One region of the Robertmurraya sp. genome, then DNA from elsewhere that is predicted to be linked to it. Evidence: riboswitches for the same ligand, from Rfam matches in the RefSeq annotation. Region 1 holds a riboswitch; the other holds the start of a gene.
What was found. A riboswitch is a leader RNA that binds a small molecule or an ion and turns the genes downstream of it on or off. The one in region 1 is predicted to bind S-adenosylmethionine.

Region 1 (4,426 bases):
TCATCTATCAAAGCAATACGCTTTGTGTGAATTGGCACCATTTCAATAATTTGACGGTTGCCGGGCTTCATAGGGCACATCCCTCCACCTCTCTTGATAAGAGCTTATCAATCTATATGAACTTTACGTTGTAGTCTTAATCACGAATGCTATCGTATCATGGAAAAATCGGAGTGTCAACGATAAATTTCGACAAAAACCTTATTGATTACACATGGCTAGTAAGCGACGTTTTCCCTGTCGCCAGTGTAATCGCTTGCTCTAAATCTTCAACTAAATCTTCAACATTTTCAATCCCGATTGATAGACGAATTAAATCCTCTGGAACACCTGCTGCTTTTAATCCCTCAGAGTCAAGCTGTTGATGAGTCGTGCTTGCAGGATGGATTACTAAGCTTTTTGCATCGCCAACATTGGCAACATGCGCCCAAAGTTTGAGACTATTTATAAACTTCGCTCCAGCCTCTCGACCTCCGTCGATTCCAAAGACAACGATAGAACCTGCTCCTTTTGGTAAGTATTTCTTTGCAAGCTCATAGTCTGGATGCTTTTCATTTCCTGGATACATCACCCAATTAACCGCAGGATGTGCTTCTAGATACTCTACTACCTTCTTTGTATTTGCCACATGCTCCTTCATTCTCACATGCAAAGTTTCTAGACCAAGTGTGAATTGAAAAGCATTTTGAGGGCTTAATGCTGGACCTAGATCACGTAGTAATTGAACTCTTGCTTTCACAATATAAGCTGCAGCACCAATTGCCTCACTATATACAATATCATGATAGCTTGCATCAGGGGTTGTAAATCCAGGAAACTTCGACGAATTCCAATCAAACTTTCCGCCATCCACGATAATGCCTCCAAGAGTAGTACCATTTCCTAAAAGCCATTTGGTTGCCGAATGAATGACAATATCCGCACCATGTTCGATTGGACGACATAAATAAGGAGTCGCAAAGGTATTATCGATTACTAGCGGAATACCTGCATCATGTGCAATCTTTGCGACCTTTTCGATATCCAAAATTCGCAAGCTTGGGTTTCCAATGGTCTCTGCAAATACCGCCTTTGTTTTCTCTGTAATAGCTTGTTTAAAGTTTTCTGGATTGGTTGAATCCACAAACTTCACTTGAATCCCATATTTAGGTAGCGTTACGGCAAAGAGATTATATGTACCTCCATATAGATTCGAAGCCGCAACGATTTCATCCCCTGCTTCAGCCACGTTAAGAATAGCCAGTGTAATCGCTGCCATTCCACTCGATACAGCAAGTGCTCCGACTCCACCTTCTAAAAGGGCCACTCTTTCTTCAAATACAGTAGTAGTTGGATTATGAATACGTGTATAAATATATCCCGGCTCAGCAAGTGCAAAAAGATTAGCAGCATGCTCTGTATTTTTAAACTGATAAGCATTGTTTTGATAAATTGGTACAGCTCTTGCTCCTGTAACAGGATCTGGGCTTAATCCACCATGTACACCAAGGGTTTCTAACCGATACTTCTTTTGTTCTGTCATTTCATTCCCTCCCAAAAACAATTTTTATTGTAAAACCCCTCATCCTAAGAAGAGGGGGTAGTAGCGTCTCTCCTTATCTTCCAGAGTTTCCTCTGCTGGATTTAGCACCGTGTATTACACCGGTTGCCGGGCATCAAAGGGCCAGTCCCTCCACCACTCTTGATAAGAATTTTTATTAATCACGTAGATGATGGTATCATGGGTAAAATTGGAAAGTCAATAATAATTGCGAAAGTTCAGAAAAGTTTCAAATATTATTCACATGCTTATATGGCTTTACTAAAAAGAACAAGGTTTCTAAGTATAAAGCTGTTCTAAATGTTGCTTGTAAGGAAATTAAATTCGATAAAGTTGCTTGTCTTAGTTTGATCTCCCCGCAAAGCAAGGATATTATATGTTCCTTCCGTCCTTGGAGATGTGCGTCAATATGATGATGAACATTTTTGAATAAAAGTTCAACATTCCCTTTATTTATATGGATAAAGAAGGCCTCATCTTCTGATCTAATACAAATAACGACTGGTGCCTTCTTTAAAAAAGGCAGTAAATGACTTCGGTTATTCCATTCATTCACTGTTCTTTGTAACTGAACAAGCATCGGTCTTCCCCCTCTAAATATACGATTACATATATATTCCACTCTGAGAGAAGCCTTACCTTTAATATCTTTTCGACAAATTTTCGGGGCGTTTGTCAGGGGTACTTAACAAGCTTTGTATCGAATGCTGTAGTTAGAGTTCATTTCCCGAGAAATATGTCATCTTTTTGAACGAAATTACTTTTACTGTCGAAGGGATCTGGGAATCCACAAATAAAAAAATCAGACAAGTACCGTCTGATTCCTAAAAAGATCTTAAACTTTCATATAAAAATGGTACCGATTGAAAAGCATAAATTTTCTTAACAAGTTCATTGTTTCTTATAACTAGCAAACAGGGAACCGACTCAATCGAATATTGCTCAGCTAATGCCGGCACAAAATTCAGATCTGCCTTTAACCAGTTATGGTGTGGCAAAAGCTCTTCAACGACCGAGAGCATTTTCCCTGCTACTTGGCATGTACCACATAATGGTGTGTACAAGTAGAGAAATTTTGTTTCCTCAGCCGAGTGGAGCCGTTCCCTGTTATTATCAAGCAATTCTTGCATGTTGTTACCCCTTCTTACACTTTGTCTAAAAATTGCGTAAAGACGTCGATGTTTGCCCCGAGCAGTACAGTAGCTAAATGATGTTCTGGTGCAGTAGCGACCTCCCTGTAAGTTCGATCGATGTATAAATGGTCTGCTTCAGGAAATTCCCGTTTAAAAAGTCTTCGCAGCTTTTCTCCAGCTTCATCAGCATCAACAAGGATATAGACATCCTTTCCAAACAAATCATCAATGATTTCATCGAGCTTCGAAAGAGATATCGTTCCATTCGTACAAATAATGTCTACAGGCTCCTTAATAACCTTTTGCACCTTCTTTTTGTCTGACGTACCTTCCACAATAATTACTTTTTCAGGTCTCATTTCAGTCATATGCATCACCTGTGAACATGTTGTATTTTCTTTACTTTATTCATTATTCTCGAAAGAGGTGTACAATTCCTCTAACTATTTACGATTATAAAAAAATAAACAGCGGAAAAAAAACCGCTGCCCTTAGATTAACACCATCCACCTTCGTCACAATCGGTATATCTTGGTTCGTCACTGGATGGAGTGGATACAAGCTGAAAAATCTTCTCTCCAGCGCTTTCAAAATGATGCTCAAGCTGCATATCACTTCCACTCGGTAAAGTTACCTTTCCGATTTTCTCGTTTTCTAGATAAAGCACAATTTCGCCATTTTGAAGCTTTCCGACAACACGGTCTGTAATATCTAATTTACCTTGCTGCAAAGTCATGTTGTTGCCATCCCTTTCTTTTCTGTTATACGTCTAGCATGCCCATGTTTGCTAGAAAAAAAAGAGACAATAAAAGACACCTAAAAAGGTGCCTTTTGTATTAGTCTTCGTTAATCATTTCTTCGTATTGCTCAGCTGTCATTAAGTTATCCACTTCACTAGCGTCCGTTGGCTCAACAACAATCATCCAAGCTTTTTCGTATGGTGACTCATTGACAAACTCTGGGCTGTCGTTTAAGTCTTCGTTTACTTCTACTACTTTTCCGCTTACTGGAGCGTAAAGTTCAGAAACTGTTTTAACAGATTCAACGCTACCGAATGGCTCATCAGCAGTTACTGTGTCACCTACTTCTGGAAGTTCAACAAACACGATGTCACCAAGCTCCGATTGAGCGAAATGTGTAATACCGATACGAACGGTATTTCCTTCTGTTTTTACCCATTCATGTTCTTCAGAATAACGTAGATCCTTTGGTGTACTCACGATAAAACCCCTCCATATTATGTATTAATTGTTGGTTACTTTGTAAGCCATACTTTTTCATAGTCTGCTTCCTTAAAGCCAAGCGTTACTTTCTCTCCATCTGTTAGCAATGGGCGCTTGATTAACATTCCGTCCGAGGCAAGAAGCTCAAGAAGCTCGTCCTCTGAAGATGTTGCAATTTTATCTTTCACACCAAGCTCACGATATTTTTGTCCGCTCGTGTTGAAGAATTTTTTCAGCTCAAGTCCACTTGCTTTATAGAAGGATTCAAGTTCCGCTTTTGAAGGAGGCTGCTCTACGATATGTACCTCTTGATACTCAATATTGTGAGAATCCAGCCATTTTTTCGCGTTTCGACAGGTTCCACATTTCGGATACCAATAGAAGGTCAATGCCATGTTACCACCATCCTTTTACACTTTCAATTGCATATTAACATAATTAGGTACAAATTCATAACTTTGACTACGAAATTTTCGGGGAATTTTCGCGTTTGCAAACGAATCCCCCCTTCATCTACTTAAAGGGGGGAT
Region 2 (4,426 bases), on a different contig from region 1:
AAACAATGATAGGTTTTTCTGTATGGTTTCTAAGATTGCTAATGGCTTCTGTAACATAATCTAATGGAGCACAGTTTAATCCAACGGCAGCAATCTGTTCACATTCATTTGCCAATTCAGCACATTCTTGTAACAACGTACCGTCACTTATTGACCTTTCGTCCTTCAAGGAGAAGGAAAGCCATGCATAAGTTCCAGGAAACTCCTGCAATAAAGAAATTAATACTTTGGCCTCCTGAAGGGAAGGAATGGTTTCAAATGCCAAAATATCAGCTCCAGCTTCTATAAGTACCGCCATTCTCTGACGGTGGAAATCTTTAAGGAGATTATCGCTCACCCCATAGTTCCCAACATACTCTGAGCCATCTGCTAAGAACGCACCATATGGACCAACAGATGCAGCTACCAATGGTTTGGGTCTAACCAGTTGTTGCTCTTCTTGCCAAAAGTCATCTCTTGCACTCTTCGCAAGCACTACTGTCTTTTTTATCAATTCCAAGGCTTCTTCTTCTTGTAATCCACGTTTTATAAATCCTTCAACTGTTGCTTGATAGCTTGCAGTTATCGCACAATCTGCACCTGCCTGAAAATAGTCTAAATGTACCTGATAAATTAGCTGTGGATTCTCAAGTAACACACGCGCTGACCATAGAGGATCATCCAAATTGCATCCATAGGATTCAAGCTCGGTAGCCATTGCTCCATCTAAAAGAATAAGTGAATGCTCTTGTAAAACAGCATCAATTGGGTTGGTTTTTTTCAACGTAAACTTCTCCCTTCTTGTTAAACCCTTGTTTTATATAATAACTAGCATAGCAAAGCAAGATAAATGGAATTCCACAAAACAGTGCAATTCTCTGTGTTGGATCAAAAGCAATACCTATACAGGAAGCCAGACAAAGAAGGAACGCTGCAATCGGTACGATAGGATACAATGGCGTTCGGTAAGCTAGGTCTTGCACGGAATGGCCTTCTTTTACATATTGTCTACGGAATAATAACTGTGAAACACTAATACTCATCCATACAATAACTACTGCTAGTCCTGAAATGGACACAAGTACGATATATACAGTATCAGGTGCAATAATACTAGAAAACAGCGCTAAGCCACCACCTAGCATACTGAAAATAATAGCATTAAGTGGTACACCTCGATTTGTTAGCTTTGCAAAGATTGGAGAGATTGTTTCTTTTTCTGCAAGTGACCAAAGCATTCTTGAGGAAGCGTATAATCCAGAATTCGCGGCCGATAAAATGGCCGTTAAGATAACAAAGTTCATAATATCCGCACCATATGGTACCCCTATTCTATCAAGAACAGCAACAAACGGGCTCTCCAATACCCCAGCAGCTGAAAAAGGGAGTAGAGCTGATAACACAATGATGGTTCCGACAAAGAAGATAATTAATCTCCACAGAGTCGTTCGAATAGCCTTCGGAATTGCCTTTTCTGGATTTTCAGTTTCTCCAGCAGCAATCCCAATTAATTCTGTCCCAGAAAATGCAAAATTCACTGCCAACATGGTCATAAAAATAGCAAATACACCGTTTGGAAATAACCCTTGGCCAATGATATTTGAAAACACGGGTGCTGTCTCAGAACCCTCTATTGGCAGAATACCAATCATAGCTGCTGCACCTAAAATAATAAAGAACAAAATTGCAAGAACTTTTATGGATGCAAACCAAAATTCTGATTCAGCAAAGAATTTAACAGTTATAGCATTTAATAAAAAAATTAAAATAGCAAATAGAGCACTCCAAATCCATACATTCACATTTGGGAACCAACGCTGCATCAATAACCCAGCAGCTGTGAACTCTGACCCTAGTGCCACTGTCCAAGTTAACCAATACAACCAAGCAACAGTAAAACCTGTTGCGGGTCCAATATATTTGGCTGCGTAACTATGAAACGCTCCCGTTTCTGGCATATGTACAGATAGCTCCCCCAAACATAACATAACTAAGTAGACCACCAAGGCACCGATTAAGTACGAAAGAATCGTTCCAAACGGTCCTGCCTGTTGAATCGTATAACCTGAACTTAAAAACAAACCGGTCCCAATGACCCCACCTAAGGATAACATGACTAGATGTCTTGCTTGCATTTTCCTTTGAAATCCTTGTTCTTCCACTTTCACAACTAACTCTCTCCTTAACCTACATCCAGAAGCAACCATTACAAACGATCAATGAATACTATAGTGAGGGAAACAAAAAAGCGCACTCAGGAAACGAGTGCACTACTGACAAATAAAAACGTCCGCTCCTATCTATCGAGGAAAAATCACCCGCTGGAATTAGCACAGTATCCTAGTTGATCTGTTGCTGAGGCTTCACAGGGCCAGTCCCTCCACCTCTCTGGATAAGAAATATTTCTATCAACCTTACCAATCTATAAAAATAATGTCAAGAAACTTCTGAATAAATTAATAGTTTGCATTCTATTATGTATAACTATTACTGTCTCGTCATACATATAACTGTTTGATATACAAAACAAAGGAGCGAAAACTTCATGAATCAACAAACACCATCTTTTGTCAGTCATATTGACTCGTATGTGTATCATGCACTCCAAGGGATTACAGGGCGAATGGTTGCCGTCCAAACTGTCAGAGGGACTGTAACTGGATTACTTAAGTCTGTTATGCCTGACCATATTGTAGTGGAATCAGGAGGTTCTCCATTCTTTATACGAACTCAACAAATTATCTGGGTTATTCCTAGAGGATAAGGAGGTCATTTGATGTTTAAACGCGAAAATAAATTATTGATTGACCTTCCTGTTCCAGAGCATGGTGATCCGAATGCTGCCGCTGCAGTTCAGGAGTTGTTAGGTGGAAAATTTGGAGAAATGTCAACATTAAACAATTACATGTATCAGTCTTTTAACTTCCGTCAAAAGGATAAATTAAAACCTTTTTATGACCTCGTAGCAAGTATAACAGCAGAAGAATTTGGTCATGTGGAGCTCGTTAGTAATACAATCAACTTGTTATCACGCGGAAACACCTTTCCTGGGGACCCTGATGTTACCCCTTTACGTGAAGGAATGGATGCACGCAGTACGTATCACTTTATAGCTACTGCTCAAACGGCATTAGCAGGTGATTCTATGGGGCGTCCTTGGACCGGAGACAATGTATTTAGCAGCGGTAACTTAGTGCTAGATTTACTTCATAATTTCTTTTTAGAGGTAGGAGCACGCACACATAAGATGCGAGTATATGAAATGACAGAACATGAAACTGCTCGTGAAATGATAGGGTACTTACTTGTCAGAGGTGGGACGCATGTACTCGCTTATGCTAAAGCTTTAGAAATTGCTACGGGCGTAGATGTTAAAAAAATGGTTCCGATTCCTAATCTATCTAACAGAAAGTTTGATCATGCAAAAAAATTTGAGGATCAAGGCTTATCAAATGTTTTATATACATGGAATGATGTAGGCCATTATACAGATATCTCAAAAATTTGGAAAGGAACAAACCCTGAAAATGGAAACCAGCTCAAAGTAATTACTGGAGCTCCTAAGGGGGCACCTATTCCAAATTTAGAAGAGCTACCTGAAGAATTTGCTCCAGGGATCGATCGAGATGATTACGCAAAAATCGCCAAACGTTTAATGGAAAATATGTAAAATAGTTAAAGGGTATTCATGTGTCCATGAATACCCAACTTTCATATTTATATAGTTTTTGCTTCTAACACATCTTCCCCACGTGCAGCTCTAACTTTTTCAACATACTGCTTTGCATACTCCGTAATAAGGTCATAATCTCCCGTCTTAGCTGGTGCTAATAGATTTCCTCCTACTCCTACTGCTACACAACCGTTTTTAATCCATTGGTCCACATTTTCAAGGCTAACACCACCTGTTGGCATAATGTTCACTTGTGGAAGTGGCGCTTTTACTCCCTTAACAAAATCAGGGCCAAAGTTGTTCCCTGGGAATAACTTCACAATATCAACACCAGATTCAAGAGCACGCTTCATTTCCGTAATTGTCATACAACCTGGCATATAAGGGATTTGATAGAGGTTACATAATTTTGCGGTTTCTTCATCAAAGGAAGGACTGACTACGAACTGTGCCCCTGCAAGGATGGCTATTCTAGCAGTAGTTGAGTCAAGAACCGTACCAGCTCCAATCACCACATCATTGCGTTCATTATATAGAGACGTTAACTCTTTAATTACTTCATCCGCTTCTTTGACAGTAAAAGTTACTTCTATCCCCTTAATACCACCTCGAATACATGCATTAGAGATTGTTACTGCTTCTTCCTTCGTCTCTGCTCTCACTACTGCCACTACTCCACACTCTGAAACCTTTGATAGAACATTGATTTTATTCATGTGAATCCCCACTTTTTATATATTTTATGAAACATTTTTTATTAAATTTACAAAACTA

Region 2: it holds a riboswitch for S-adenosylmethionine, as region 1 does, so the genes downstream of both, mmuP (S-methylmethionine permease) here and ACGLXV_RS23465 (O-acetylhomoserine aminocarboxypropyltransferase/cysteine synthase family protein) in region 1, are expected to answer to the same signal.

Annotation. Positions count from the first base shown of each region.
Region 1 covers NZ_JAKFCQ010000188.1:25,142-29,567, reverse strand. Annotated here, with positions in the region: SAM riboswitch class I at 1-103, opposite strand, end outside; gene ACGLXV_RS23465 (O-acetylhomoserine aminocarboxypropyltransferase/cysteine synthase family protein) at 209-1,522, opposite strand; SAM riboswitch class I at 1,593-1,691, opposite strand; gene ACGLXV_RS23460 (hypothetical protein) at 1,770-2,120, opposite strand; gene ACGLXV_RS23455 (thioredoxin family protein) at 2,365-2,670, opposite strand; gene ACGLXV_RS23450 (toprim domain-containing protein) at 2,685-3,041, opposite strand; gene ACGLXV_RS23445 (YusG family protein) at 3,170-3,409, opposite strand; gene gcvH (glycine cleavage system protein GcvH) at 3,510-3,893, opposite strand; gene ACGLXV_RS23435 (arsenate reductase family protein) at 3,929-4,291, opposite strand.
Region 2 covers NZ_JAKFCQ010000076.1:21,392-25,817, reverse strand. Annotated here, with positions in the region: gene mmuM (homocysteine S-methyltransferase) at 1-763, opposite strand, end outside; gene mmuP (S-methylmethionine permease) at 741-2,147, opposite strand; SAM riboswitch class I at 2,273-2,378, opposite strand; gene ACGLXV_RS10840 (YuzF family protein) at 2,525-2,743, shown strand; gene ACGLXV_RS10835 (manganese catalase family protein) at 2,756-3,649, shown strand; gene ACGLXV_RS10830 (bifunctional 4-hydroxy-2-oxoglutarate aldolase/2-dehydro-3-deoxy-phosphogluconate aldolase) at 3,697-4,368, opposite strand.